Regions from separate parts of the Arthrobacter sp. NPDC056493 genome, predicted to be linked through region 1. Evidence: riboswitches for the same ligand, from Rfam matches in the RefSeq annotation. Region 1 holds a riboswitch; each other region holds the start of a gene.

The links. Region 1 has a riboswitch for cyclic di-AMP ahead of ACFQ50_RS05720 (hypothetical protein). Riboswitches for the same ligand answer to the same signal wherever they lie in the genome.
Region 2: linked by a shared signal. The riboswitch ahead of ACFQ50_RS09390 (hypothetical protein) and the one ahead of ACFQ50_RS05720 (hypothetical protein) in region 1 are both predicted to bind cyclic di-AMP.
Region 3: linked by a shared signal. The riboswitch ahead of ACFQ50_RS12440 (LysM peptidoglycan-binding domain-containing protein) and the one ahead of ACFQ50_RS05720 (hypothetical protein) in region 1 are both predicted to bind cyclic di-AMP.
Region 4: linked by a shared signal. The riboswitch ahead of ACFQ50_RS15255 (C40 family peptidase) and the one ahead of ACFQ50_RS05720 (hypothetical protein) in region 1 are both predicted to bind cyclic di-AMP.

The regions. Positions count from the first base shown of each region.
Region 1 covers NZ_JBHTSL010000008.1:110,916-114,074, forward strand. The annotation lists gene ACFQ50_RS05715 (glycosyltransferase) at 1-868, opposite strand, end outside; gene ACFQ50_RS05720 (hypothetical protein) at 1,143-2,006, opposite strand; cyclic di-AMP (ydaO/yuaA leader) riboswitch at 2,012-2,163, opposite strand; gene ACFQ50_RS05725 (ATP-binding protein) at 2,268-3,159, opposite strand, start outside.
Region 2 covers NZ_JBHTSL010000016.1:62,980-66,138, reverse strand. The annotation lists gene ACFQ50_RS09395 (GGDEF domain-containing protein) at 1-222, shown strand, start outside; gene ACFQ50_RS09390 (hypothetical protein) at 432-1,160, opposite strand; cyclic di-AMP (ydaO/yuaA leader) riboswitch at 1,164-1,365, opposite strand; gene ACFQ50_RS09385 (SulP family inorganic anion transporter) at 1,510-3,012, opposite strand; gene ACFQ50_RS09380 (GTP pyrophosphokinase family protein) at 3,019-3,159, opposite strand, start outside.
Region 3 covers NZ_JBHTSL010000027.1:64-3,222, forward strand. The annotation lists gene ACFQ50_RS12440 (LysM peptidoglycan-binding domain-containing protein) at 75-1,061, opposite strand; cyclic di-AMP (ydaO/yuaA leader) riboswitch at 1,068-1,236, opposite strand; gene ACFQ50_RS12445 (NAD(P)(+) transhydrogenase (Re/Si-specific) subunit beta) at 1,398-2,771, opposite strand; gene ACFQ50_RS12450 (NAD(P) transhydrogenase subunit alpha) at 2,768-3,118, opposite strand; gene ACFQ50_RS12455 (Re/Si-specific NAD(P)(+) transhydrogenase subunit alpha) at 3,118-3,159, opposite strand, start outside.
Region 4 covers NZ_JBHTSL010000037.1:23,921-27,079, forward strand. The annotation lists gene ACFQ50_RS15250 (M23 family metallopeptidase) at 1-767, shown strand, start outside; cyclic di-AMP (ydaO/yuaA leader) riboswitch at 880-1,073, shown strand; gene ACFQ50_RS15255 (C40 family peptidase) at 1,234-1,836, shown strand; gene ACFQ50_RS15260 (NlpC/P60 family protein) at 1,939-2,727, shown strand; gene ACFQ50_RS15265 (HNH endonuclease) at 2,952-3,159, shown strand, end outside.

The sequences.
Region 1 (3,159 bases):
GGATGCGGCCGCTGACCATGTCCTTGCTGAGCCGGGCCATGCCGCGGACGTCGGCGAGTGCCGTCTGGACGATGTCCACGCTGGAATTGGGGTCGTCGGTCCAGTCCACAGGCACTTCGTGGACGCGGAGGCCGCACCGTTCGGCGAGGACCAGGAGTTCGGTGTCGAAGAACCAGGCGGTGTCCACGGTGTGCGGCAGGATCTGCTGGGCGATGTCGGCGCGGATGGCCTTGAAGCCGCACTGCGCATCGCTGAAATGGGCGCCCATCAGGGACTGCAGCATGAAGTTGTAGCTGCGGGAGATGAATTCGCGCTTCGGCCCGCGGACCACGCGGGAGTTGCGGGTCAGCCGCGTGCCGATGGCAAGGTCCGAGTGGCCGGAGATCAGCGGGGCAAGGAGCGGGCCCAGTGCGGCCAGGTCCGTGGAGAGGTCCACGTCCATGTAGGCCAGGACAGGCGACGGCGAAGCCAGCCACACTTTCCGCAGGGCGTTGCCGCGGCCCTTTTCCGCAAGGTGCACCACGGTGACCTCGCGGAGCTCTCGGGCCACGCGTTCGGCCGCTTGGAGCGTGCCGTCGGTGCTCGCGTTGTCCGCAACGGTGATGCGGAACGAGTGCGGGAACGTGCCGCGCAGGTGGGCGTGGAGCCGGCGCAGGCACTCCTCCAGGTCGCGTTCTTCGTTGTAGACCGGGATGGTCACGTCCAGGACCGGTACCGCGGTGGAGGTATCGATCGGCGACCGCCGCGTATGCCTGATGAGGGTCTGGGACGGGGCATCTCCGGCCGCGCCGGCTCCATGGAGCGCGTGCGGCCGGGTGTGCAGCGGTGGGTGCGGCTGGGGTCCGGAGGCCTGGTCAGTGATGGTCATGCATCAACAGTGGCGGCCGCTGTTATGAGGGTTTTAGGGCGAAGCTGTGCAGGGGCTGTGGAAGTTCCTCAGCGCTCGCTGGCGGCCAGAATGAGCGGCTTGTGGCGGCCGGAATGAGCGGCCGGTGGGTGGCCGCATTTCTGCACCTCTTTGCCGGCCGCGGGTGGGCACGGACGGCAAGAGGGCCCCGGATCCTGGCGGATCCGGGGCCCTCGGGCACTCTAAAGCGGTGCAGAAATGCTCGCCCTCAGCCGGTTCGGCCGCGGCAAACCGGTCAGTACCAGTTGTGGGCGAGGTGCCAGTTCAGGGCGCCACACGGGGAGCCGTAGCGCTCCTTGATGTAGTCCAGGCCCCAGTTGATCTGGGTGCGGTAGTTGGTGCGGTAGTCCGCCCCGGCGCTCGCCATTTTCTCTGCGGGCAGCGACTGGACGATGCCGTAGGCGCCGCTGCTGGCATTGGTGGCCGTGGTGCGCCATTCCGATTCCTTGGTCCAGAGCCGCTGCAGGCACTGCATCTGGTCTGCGGACCAGCCAAAGGATCCGAGCCTGGCGGCTGCGTAGGCCTGTGCGCCGGAGGGATCGTTCAGGGCCACAGGCGCAGCGGCCCGGGCCTTTGCGGCCGCCTTGGCCGCGGCAGCTTTCGCTGCGGCAGCCTGGACGGCGGCGGCGTTGGCCTTAGCCGCGGCGGCCTTTGCGGCAGCAGCCTGGGCGGCGGCGGCCTTAGCGGCGGCAGCCTTCTTTGCAGCGGCAGCCTTGGCCGCAGACTCCTTGGCAGCGGCCTGGGACGAGGACTGCGGAGCGATGGACGCCGCGGACGGGGCCGGAAGGGCGGAGATCAGCGTCTTGTCGAAGCTCAGCGTCTGCCCGGCGTCCGCGGTGGCCGCTGCCGGCTCGGCGGCGGAAGGCGTGGCCTGGTCGGCCGCGTGGCCTGCGGCACCGACGCCAACGAGCACCGCGGCGGCAGTGGTCAGGACAGCCGCCCGGCGGCCAAAGGACGGAAGGCCGGAAGTGAGACGGCCCCAGGCCGTCGTAGGCCGGGCCGGTTCGGCGCGGTGCCGGGAAATGCCCTGGCGTGACGTCGTGCGGTCAGACTGATCTGAGGCGCGTTCAGGGCGCGCCTGAGTCTTAAATTCAGACATGGTGGATTGCCTCTCACACCTGCGGAGTTAGCTGTCGGGTTCGGATGAGGTCATCCGGCCGCACGGAAATTCACGTGTCGGCTTCACCCCAAGGGCTGATGCGGAAAGCCCGGGACTCTGGTTCCCCCGCCTCTGCCTGATGTAGCGGAATCCGGGAAGCGGCAGAGCTGGGCGTCAATCCGGAGATGCGGCGCTAGTGGCGGCCGCACCATATCGACGGTACAGGAGGCTTCTGATTAAGTCACATTTAGGTAACGGGAGTCACGGCGTCGGCGCGGCGCCTTGCATGGGCAGCCGGACCGCAAATTCCGTCCGGCCGGGCCGGGACGTGACCTCCACCGTGCCGCCGTGCGCTTCCACGATGGACTGCACGATGGACAGTCCCAGGCCGCTGGTTCCCTCTGCCGAGGCGACGCCAGGTTCTGCCTGCGAAGGCCCTGTTTCTCCCCGCGAATCCGCGGTACGGAGGGCTGTTTGCGCGCTGGCGCCACCGGTGGCAGGACCCTTCGCCGTTGCGGAGGCAGGCGACAGGGGCGGCTGCGCCGGCGTCGCCCGTGAGGCGTCTGCGCGGGCAAAGCGCGCGAAGACCTTGTCCACGAATTCCGGCGGGATGCCGGCGCCGTCGTCCGTGACAGTAATCACAGCACTGCCGTCAGCCGACCGCATCACGCCGGTGGTCACCGTGGTGCCGGGACGGGTGTGCTTGCGGGCATTGGAGAGCAGGTTCACGAGGACCTGGTGCAGCTGCGAGTCGTCACCCCGGACCGACACGGGTTCCTCCGGGAGGTCCAGATGCCAGGCCCGGTCCGGCGCCATGACTTTTTCGTCACTGACGGTCTCGATCACCAGCTGCGTGAGGTCAACGTCGCTGAGCTTGAGCGGCTGGCCCTCGTCGAGCCGGGCGAGCAGCAGGAGGTCCTCCACCAGGGCGGTCATGCGTTCGGACTGGCTCTGCACGCGTGCAAGGGACCTCTGGCCGTCCGGGGTGAATTTTTCGGTCATGCGCATCAGCTCGGTGTAGCCGCGGATGGCCGTGAGCGGCGTGCGGAGTTCGTGGGAGGCGTCCGCCACGAACTGCCTGACCTTCATTTCGCTTTCCTGCCGCGCCTCCAGCGCATTGGAGACGTTGTCCAGCATCTGGTTCAGGGCGTGC
Region 2 (3,159 bases), on a different contig from region 1:
CTTCCCGGCGCGGGCCCCAAGAGCGCGGAAATCATTGCGAATGAAATCAGCAGGAGGCTGGCGGGGCTGCACATCCCGGAGCTGCTGCGGATGCCGACCGTCAGCTACGGCATTTCCACCTACAACGCGAAAACGGCCGATCTCGACGAGGTGATCGCGGCCGCGGACGTTGCCCTCTATGAAGCCAAATCGCAGGGGCGGAACCGCACGGTCAGGGGCTAAGAGCTCATCCGGTTCCCCAGGCACCGGATCCGGAATGCATGGGGGACAATCCGGACCCGGCGATCCTGGCTCGCAGCCGGAGACTGCGGTCTTTCATCAGGCATAGCCAGTGTTTCCCACCATCCTTGTAGAAAGGTGGGAGCACCTTGGGGGATGGCCGTGTTCCGCCGCCCCCAAGGCAGCGGAACACGGCGGTTTCTTCAGTTCTGCTAGGCCGCGCGAACAAACGTGACGGGGCCCGTGGCGGTGAGCCAGGACAGCGGGTGGGCCATGGTGGCGTTGATGCCGTTCATGCCGCCGCTGATGACTTTGCCGGCGCCCGCGTAAATTGCCACGTGGCCGGACTGGACCACCATGTCGCCGGGCTGCGGGGTGGAGACCACCACGCCATGGTTCAGGAACTGCATGGGCGCGAGGTCACCCACAGGGATGCCGGCCGCGCCGAGGGCCTTCTCCACCATGGCGGTGCAGTCCTGCGTGATGCCGATCTGGGCGTAGGCCGACGCCAGCATGGTTGCGTTGACGCCCGCGGCAGCCTTGACGGGTGCCTTCGGGGCCGGAGCGGCAGCCTCGACGGTGACCTTCGGTGCGGCCGCGGCCGGCGCAGCTGCAGCCTTGGGGGCCGCGGTAGCAACGGGCGCGGCAGCGACGGTGGCGGCTGCAGGTGCCGCGGTCTTCCTTACTGCCGGCTTTTCGACGACGGGTGCTGCCGCCACGGGGGCCGGGGCCGACTTGACCGCGGGGCGTTCAAACTCGATCCTGACGCTGGAGGCAGCGTTCAGCGGAGCCTGGACCTGGCTGGCGGCCGCGGCGGCCGGTGCCTGCGCCGGCTGGGCCGGAACGTTCGCGGCGTTGGCTGCGACGCTGCCGGTGAAGGCCAGCCCGGAGGCGGCAAGGATGGCCGCAGCACGGCGGCCAGAAATAATGCGGAACGACATGAAGAAGCCTCTCCCGATGCCTGCGAGGTGAGCTGTCGGATTCGGATGGGAGGCACCCGGCCGCGGTCCTGAGCGTGGTCAGGAACTGCGCGGCTTCACCCCAAGACCCGCTATAAGCGGGCCGAAAAGTGGTTTCCCCGTCTCTGCCGGACATGGGTCTTCGGTTGGTTCCTCGGGCTGCGGCAGAGTTAGGCAATCAGCGCGGGAGTGCCCTATCGGTGAAAAAGGCACGTTTTCCACCGTACGGGAGGCATCGTTCAATGTCACATTAAGGTAACGGCGCCGTGTCGTTCACTTCCGGTTTGCCCGCGTCATGTAGAGGGGCGGGGCCTGATTGGTGTGGTGAGCCTCACTCTGCGGCGTTGAGCTTGCCGGCCAGCCGTTCCCGCATCTGAATGCTGGCCGAGTTGAGGCCGATCAGTTCCACCTCCCGGCCGTGCCTGCGGTATTTCTCCGTGACGGAGTCCAGCACGGCGATGGTGGAGGCATCCCACAGGTGCGAGGCGTGCAGGTCGATCACCACGCTGTCGATGTCCGGCTCGGCGTCGCGGGCGTAGTTGAACTGCGTGTAGAGGTCGTTGGAGGAGGCGAAGAACAGTTCGCCGTCCACAGTGTAGGTGGCCACCGTCCGGCCGTTGAGCTCCACTTCCGTACGGTCGACGGTGGCGAAATGGGCCACGCGGCGGGCGAACATCGCCATCGCCGCCAAAACCCCGACGCCGACGCCGATCGCCAGATTGTGCGTGACCACCACCGTGCCCACGGTGATCAGCATGACGGCGGTTTCCGATTTGGGCATCCGCTTCAGCGTTGCGGGTGCAACAGAGTGCCAGTCGAAAGTGATGGCCGAGACGAAGATCATCACCGCCACCAGCGCCGCCATGGGGATGAGACCCACGATGTCGCCCAGGGTGACCACCAGCACCAGCAGGAAGGCGCCCGCGAGGAACGTGGACACCCGGCTCCGGGCGCCGGAGCCCTTGACGTTGATCATGGTCTGCCCGATTACCGCGCAGCCGCCCATGCCGCCCAGGAACCCGGTGACGATGTTGGCCACGCCCTGGCCCCAGGATTCGCGGGTCTTGTTGGAGCGGGTGTCGGTGATGTCGTCCACAAGCTTGGCCGTCATCAGGGATTCCAGCAGCCCCACCAGCGCCATGGACAGCGAGAACGGTGCGATGGTCTGGAAGGTTTCCCACGTCAGCGGCACCTGAGGGATGAACAGCGTGGGCAGGCTTTCCGGCAGCTGGCCCTTGTCCTGGACGGCGGGCACGTCGATCCCGGCCACCACGGTGAGGACCGTCAGGAGGACGATGGCCACCAAAGGTGACGGCACCGCCGTCGTGATCCTGCGGAAGCCGACGACAATCAGCAGGCCCGCGGCGACCAGCGGATACACGGGCCAGGGAACCCCGATCAGTTCCGGCAGCTGGGCCATGAACACGAGGATGGCAAGCGCGTTCACGAAGCCCACCATCACCGAGCGCGGGATGAACCGCATGAGCCGGGTGACGCCCAGGACGGCGAGCAGGATCTGAAAGACCCCGGCGAGGATCACCGCGGCAATCAGGTGGTCCAGCCCGTGGCTGCGCATCAGGGGCGCGATCACCAGGGCGACAGCGCCTGTTGCGGCCGAGATCATGGCAGGCCGGCCGCCAACGAAGGAGATGGTGACCGCCATGGTGAAGGAGGCGAACAGCCCGATCCGGGGATCCACGCCGGCGATCACGGAGAACGCGATGGCTTCCGGAATGAGGGCGAGGGCCACCACCAGTCCGGCGAGGGCCTCGGTCTTGAGGCGCCGCGGGGAACGGAGAGTGGCCCGGACGGACTGGAGCTGTTCGGGCTTCATGGAACTCTATTTCTTGGTCTGGCGGTAGCGCTCGATCTGCTTCAGCCGCCGCAGGAGGCTGTCGCGCCGCGGGTGGGGAACGGCGTCGGGCGCCTCGGCGGTGAGGTCGATATGTTTGGTGCCGTACTGCCACAGCAGGAGGTCATC
Region 3 (3,159 bases), on a different contig from region 1:
GCGCCGCCGGGGGGGGTGCCGTGGCCCCCGCCGCTGCTGTGTCCGGTTGCCGCCGGTCAGGCGGGCATCCGCTGTTAGGCGTTCACCCGCACGTAAGTGGAGCCGGTGAGCCAGGAGGCCGGGTGCACGATGGTTTCGTTGACACCGTTCATGCCGCTGCTAATGGCCTGGCCGCCGCCGATGTAGACGCCGACGTGTCCGCCGCTGATCATCAGGTCACCGGGCCGCGGGGAGGAGACCGGAGTTCCGTACTGGTAGAACTGCGCGGGCGCGAGGTCGCCGACGGACTTGCCGACGGAGCGCAGGGCCTGCTCCACCAGGACGGTGCAGTCCTGGGTGGCACCAAGCTGCGCCCTGGCGGAGGCCACAATGGCCGCGCCCGCGCCGCTGGCTGCCGGAGCGGTTGCTGTTGCCGGGGTTATCGACGCGGAGGCGTTGTAGATTCCCATGCCGGCGGGCTCCGGGACGGCCGGGGCTGCAGGAACGGCCGGAACAGCAGGGGCCGCGGGGACCGCAGGCACTGCGGGAGTTGCCGGCCCTGCGGGAGCCGCGGCCGCGCCGGGCCCCGGGATGAGGATCTGGTCACCGGGGTAAATGACGGAGGCCAGGGACAGGCCGTTCTCCGCGAGCAGTGCATCGAGGCTGACGCCGTGGCGTGCCGCGATGGCGCCGAGGGTGTCGCCGGGCGCAACGGTGTGCGACGCGCCGGCAACAGCAGATCCTCCGTCTGCCGGAGCCGGGAGTGCCGGCGCAGGGGCCGGGACTGCCGGAGCCTGCGCCTGGGTGGGTGCGGCGAGCGCCTGGCCCGCGACGGACTTCACAGCAGCAGCGGCCGGGGCCGGGGCGGACTGTGCAGCGCCGCTGGCCGGAATCTCGGGCGCGTAGGCACCTGCGTGGGCAGGTGCCCCCGCGCCGAAGAGGAGTCCGGAAGCGACGGCGGCGGCGGCCGCCGGCTTGGCAACCGAGGCGGCATTGGACTTGAAGGAATACGACAGGCCCTGCAGGGCGATGGACGTCGTCGGGGTGGCGCGATGGCGCGCGGGCGTGAACTTACGTGACATGGTTGATGTGCCTCTCCCATGCCTGCGGGGTTAGCTGTCGGGTTCGGGTGGGAGTCACCCGGTCCTGCCCGCTGCTGGGCGCAGCGCCTGGACTTAACCCCTAGGCCTTGGCGCGCAAGGCCGGTACTAAGGTGGTTCCCCCGTCCCTGCCTGTTGGTGATAGCGAACGGATCCCGGTCAGCGGCAGGGCTCGGCATTCTGCCCGGGATGCCCTGAGCGGAACCAGGGCACCGGCCGAGGCTACCGCACCCCCGCACCAAAAGTCACATTTCGGTAACGGCGGCGGTTGAATAAGCAGTTGAGGAACCAGTGCGGGAGGGTGCAGACCCCAACACCCTACAGGGCCTTCACCGCGCCCAGCACCTTCGTCAGGGACTCCTTCGCGTCGCCGAACAGCAGCGTGGTCTGCGGCTCGAACATGAGGTCGTTCTCGATCCCGGCGAACCCCGGCCGCATGGAGCGCTTGAGGAACACCACCTGACGCGCGTCCGCCACCTCGAGGATTGGCATCCCGTAGATCGGCGATCCGGCCGTGGTCTTCGCGGCGGGGTTCACGACGTCGTTCGCGCCGACCACCAGCGCGACGTCGGCGGTGCGGAACTCGGAGTTGATCTGGCCCATTTCCTTGAGCGATTCGTAGGGCACGTTGGCCTCGGCGAGCAGCACGTTCATGTGCCCCGGCATGCGCCCGGCCACCGGATGAATGGCGAAGTCCACGCGGGTGCCCCGGGATTCCAGGGCCTGCGCCAGCTCTGCCGCGGTGTGCTGCCCCTGCGCCACGGCGAGCCCGTAGCCGGGAACGATGATCACGCGCTGCGCGTAGCCCAGGAGCACCGCCACGTCCTCCGGGCTGGACGAGCGGACCGGACGGTCGCTCACGGCCGTGGATCCCGCCGTCGAACCTCCCCGGAACGCGCCGAACAGGATGCCGGCCACGCTGCGGCCCATGGCCGCGGCCATCGCGCGGGTGAGGATGGTGCCTGAGGCGCCCACGAGCGTGCCGGCCACCACCAGCAGCACGTTCCCCAGCACCAGGCCGGACGCCGCAACAGCCAGGCCGGTGAACGCGTTGAGCAGGGAGATGACGATCGGCACATCCGCGCCGCCCACCGGCAGCACCAGCAGCACGCCTGCCGCCAGGCCCAGCAACAGGAGAAGCAGCGCCAGGACCAGGGATCCGCCCGTCACGACGGCGGACGCGGCACCGACGGCGGCAAGCAGGACCGCCCCCATGAGCACCGGCAGGCCGGGGAACACCACGGGACGGGTGGTCATGAGCTCCTGCAGCTTCGCGAACGTCACGGCCGAGCCGGCGAAGGACACTGCCCCCACCAGCAGGGTGAAGACGACGGCGACACGCACCCAGGCGTCCTCCGCATGCGGCAGTTCCAGCAGCGCCACGAGCGCGGCGGCGCCGCCGCCCACGCCGTTGAACAGAGCAACGAGCTGCGGCATCTGGGTCATCTTGACGCGCCTGGCCACGGGGGCGGCCACACCGGAGCCGACAACAATGGCGCCGAGGATCAGGGGGACATTGTCCAGCCGGGTCGAAAAAAAGACCGTGACGACGGCGACCAGCGCACCAAAGGCGCCGATGAGGTTGCCCCGGCGGGCGGTGCGCGGGGAGTTCAGGCCCTTCAGCGCCAGGATGAAGAAGACGGCGGCCGCGAGGTACAGCAGGGCGGTGACGTTGGGGTCCAGGAGGATCACCGCGTGGCCTCCGTGTTTTCCCTGGCGTCACCCTGAGGTTCACTCTGGGTGGGTTTGGCCGGTTTGTCGGGTTTGCGGCCGCGGAACATCTCGAGCATGCGGTCGGTCACCACAAAGCCGCCCACCAGGTTCGCCGTGGCAAGAACAACGGCCAGCAGCGCCACCGCGAGAACCCAGGGGTGCGTGGCCTGGCCGGCAACGATGATGGCGCCCACCAGGATGATCCCGTGGATCGCGTTCGCCCCGGACATCAGGGGCGTATGCAGCGTGCTGGAAACCTTCGACACCACTTCGAAGCCGACAAACACTGCAAGCACGGTGATGGTCAGCAGGCTGATGCCGTCCATCAGGCCACCCCTTCGTTTTCCGACGCAGTCACCGGGTCATT
Region 4 (3,159 bases), on a different contig from region 1:
CGCGCCTCGCGGAGGCCATTGCCGCGGACCGTCCCCGGGACGCCCAGCGTGAAGCGCGCCGCCGCCGGGGTCCCTTCCGGCAGGTCACGGATTTTGCCTCGGCCAGTGGCGTGGGGCAGAAAGCCGGCGTAGTCCTCGCTGCCACCGGCCTGCTGCTGACTGTTACTGTCCCCGCCACCAGCCCTGTCCTGGCCGCCGGAGAGCCGGGAGGGGCGTCTGCGTCCGCTGCCTCGGCCCAGCCGAAGGTCTCGGCTGAAGCGGCAGCAAAGATCGACTTCAGCCGCACGTCCGTCTCCACCACCGGCGACCCGGACGGAAAGCTGAAGCAGCTCCTCAGCGCCCAGTCAGCCGGCAGCATCAGCCGTTCGGCCTCGGTGGGGACCCTGGGCGGCCCGCTGACCACGCTGGTCAGGTCCTCGCCGTTCGGTTACCGGGTCAGTCCGATCACCGGCGGTGCCGGCGAGTTCCACCGCGGCCAGGATTTCGCTGCCCAGTGCGGCACCCAGGTGCTTGCCGCGGCCAGCGGCAAGGTCACCTTTTCGGGATGGCACCCCTATGGGGGAGGCAACCGCGTCGTGATCGATCACGGCAACGGCCTGGAGACCACGTACAACCACCTGTCGTCCTCCAGCGTCCAGGTTGGCCAGAAGGTCACCCGGGGCGAAGTTATCGCCCTCAGCGGGACCACGGGCGCCTCCACGGGCTGCCACCTCCACTTCGAGGTGATGGTCAACGGGGACGTCGTTGATCCCCTCGGCTGGCTCTGAGCCACGTCGAGCGAGCACCCTCATTCCTGTGACACGCCGTGACCTGAATGTGACATTGGCTCCGAACTGCTGTACCGTCTAAACCGCGTCAACTTTTCCGAAGTTGACGCTCTTGAGTGGATTGCCTAACTCTGCCACCGCTCAAGGTCCGTTCGCATTACATCGTCTGGCAGGGGCGGGGGAACCAATTTTGGTCTTCGCAAGAAGGCCTTGGGGTTAAGTCGCAAAGCTTCCCAGGAAGCGGAGCGGCCGGGTGACTCCCATCCGAATCCGACAGCTCACCTCGCAGGCATTGGGAGAGGCTACCTTCGTGTCTTCACGCCACAATGCCGCGCGCCACCGCGCGCAAACGGTTCGTATGAACCCGTTGGACTCCGTGTCCAAGGCGGTTAGCGCCAATGCCGGCACAGTAGGTCGCCAGGCAGCTGTTATCGCAGCTGCTTCAGGACTCATCCTGAGTGTTGGCATGCCTGCCAACGCAGCCGACGCCAACATTGGTGTTTCCGCCTCCTCGGAGACCGGATCCCAGGCCGCACAGCTTGCTGTGACCGCCGCGCCCACCGCCACTGTCTCCTTCGAGCGTCCTGCTGTCACCACCGTGGCAGCCCCGGTCGCCGAAGCCATCGCTCCGCAGTCGAACGATGAGAGCCAGACGGCCGATGCAGGCCAGGCCGGCGACGAGAGCACCGGTGCGGCCAAGGCCGTCACCGCAAAGTCCACTGATGGTGCGGCCTCCGCAGCAGCTTCCGGACTGGCAGCAATCGCGTACACCGGCATCGGCAGCCCCTACGTCTGGGGCGGCACCACGCCCAGCGGCTGGGACTGCTCCGGCTTCACTCAGTGGGTTTACGCACAGGCAGGCATCAGCATTCCCCGCGTCAACGCGTGGAACGCCATGAAGCCCACCTCCACGCCTGCTCCCGGCGACCTGGTCATGCAGAACGGCGGCGCCCACGTGGGCATCTACGTCGGCAACGGCATGATGATCAGCGCGCTGAACCCCTCGCAGGGCACTCTCCTGCACGCGGTGTCCGCAACGGGCACGTCCGCTTTTTACACCCTTCGCTAAAAATCCGATTCGAGGCGGGCCGGCTTACCCCCAAGATGCCGGCGCGTCGATAACCCACGGCCTGCTACCGCGGTCTGTGGAACACGAAAGAGAGAAACTTTAATGACTACACGTGCGACCATTGCACGGCACCGCGCCGAGGTCACCAAGACCAACTCGCTGGCTGTCATTGCCAAGGCCGTCGGCGACAACGCCGGTGGCATGGGCCGCCAGGCCGCAGTTATCGCTGCTGCTTCCGGTCTTGTCCTGACCAGCGGCATCGCCGCCAACGCTGCTGAGACCAACGTTCAGCGCGAATCCGTTCCGGCTTCCACGCTGGAGGTCCAGTCCGCTGCGCCGGCCACCATCTCCGCTGCTTCCAGCATCGCCATCTCCTACGAGAAGCCTGCTGTTTCCACCGCGCCGGCTCCCGTTGTCGAGGCTCCCAAACCTGTAGTCAAGGTCCAGGAAGCCACCCCCGCCGCTGACGCCGCTCCGGCTGCTGACGCAGCACCGGCAGTCCAGGCCACCGCCGCCGTCGAGACCGCTGCCCCGGCAGCGCCGAAGACCACGGCTGCCAGCGGCCAGGGTGCTGCGATTGCTGCAGCTGCCTACGCACAGCTCGGCGTCTCCCAGGACTGCACCGCGCTGGCCACCAACGCACTCGCCGCCGTGGGCATCCACTACCACGGCTGGCCGGCAGGCTACCTGTCCCTCGGCCGCACCGTCAGTGCTGCTGAAGCCCAGCCGGGCGACCTCGCCTACTACCAGAACGGCGGCATGGGCCTGGCCCACATCGCTGTGTACGTCGGCAACGGGCAGGCCGTCCACGGCGGCTGGAACGGCGGAACCACCGCACTGTTCAGCGTGAACGTCGGCTCCGGCCCCGTCTTCATCCGCGTCGGCGGCTAAGACACCCCCAAAGCATTACGGAAGGACCCCCGCCAACTGGCGGGGGTCCTTTTTTGCCTTGCGTCCGCATGAATTTTTGGTGACACGCCATGACGATGCTTGTGTTCGATTCGCTCATCTGCCTACTGAGTGTTTACTCTTATGGTGTCGATCCATAGCCCGGACATGCAGAGGGCAGCCGGCCCTCGCGCCTCTGCCGGGTGCGGCCGTGAAGAGGTATGTGCATGCGCACACTCGTTCTGAATGCTGGATATGAACCGCTGGCGGTAGTGACCTTCCGCCGGGCGCTGGTCCTTGTGCTCACCGGAAAGGCAAGCGTGGTGGCCGAAGGCGACGATCCTGTCGTCGGGCCGCAGGACATCATGGGCCGTCCGTCCGTGATTCTCCTTAACCGCTACATCCGCCCCCGGTACAACATGATCACCGCGGTGA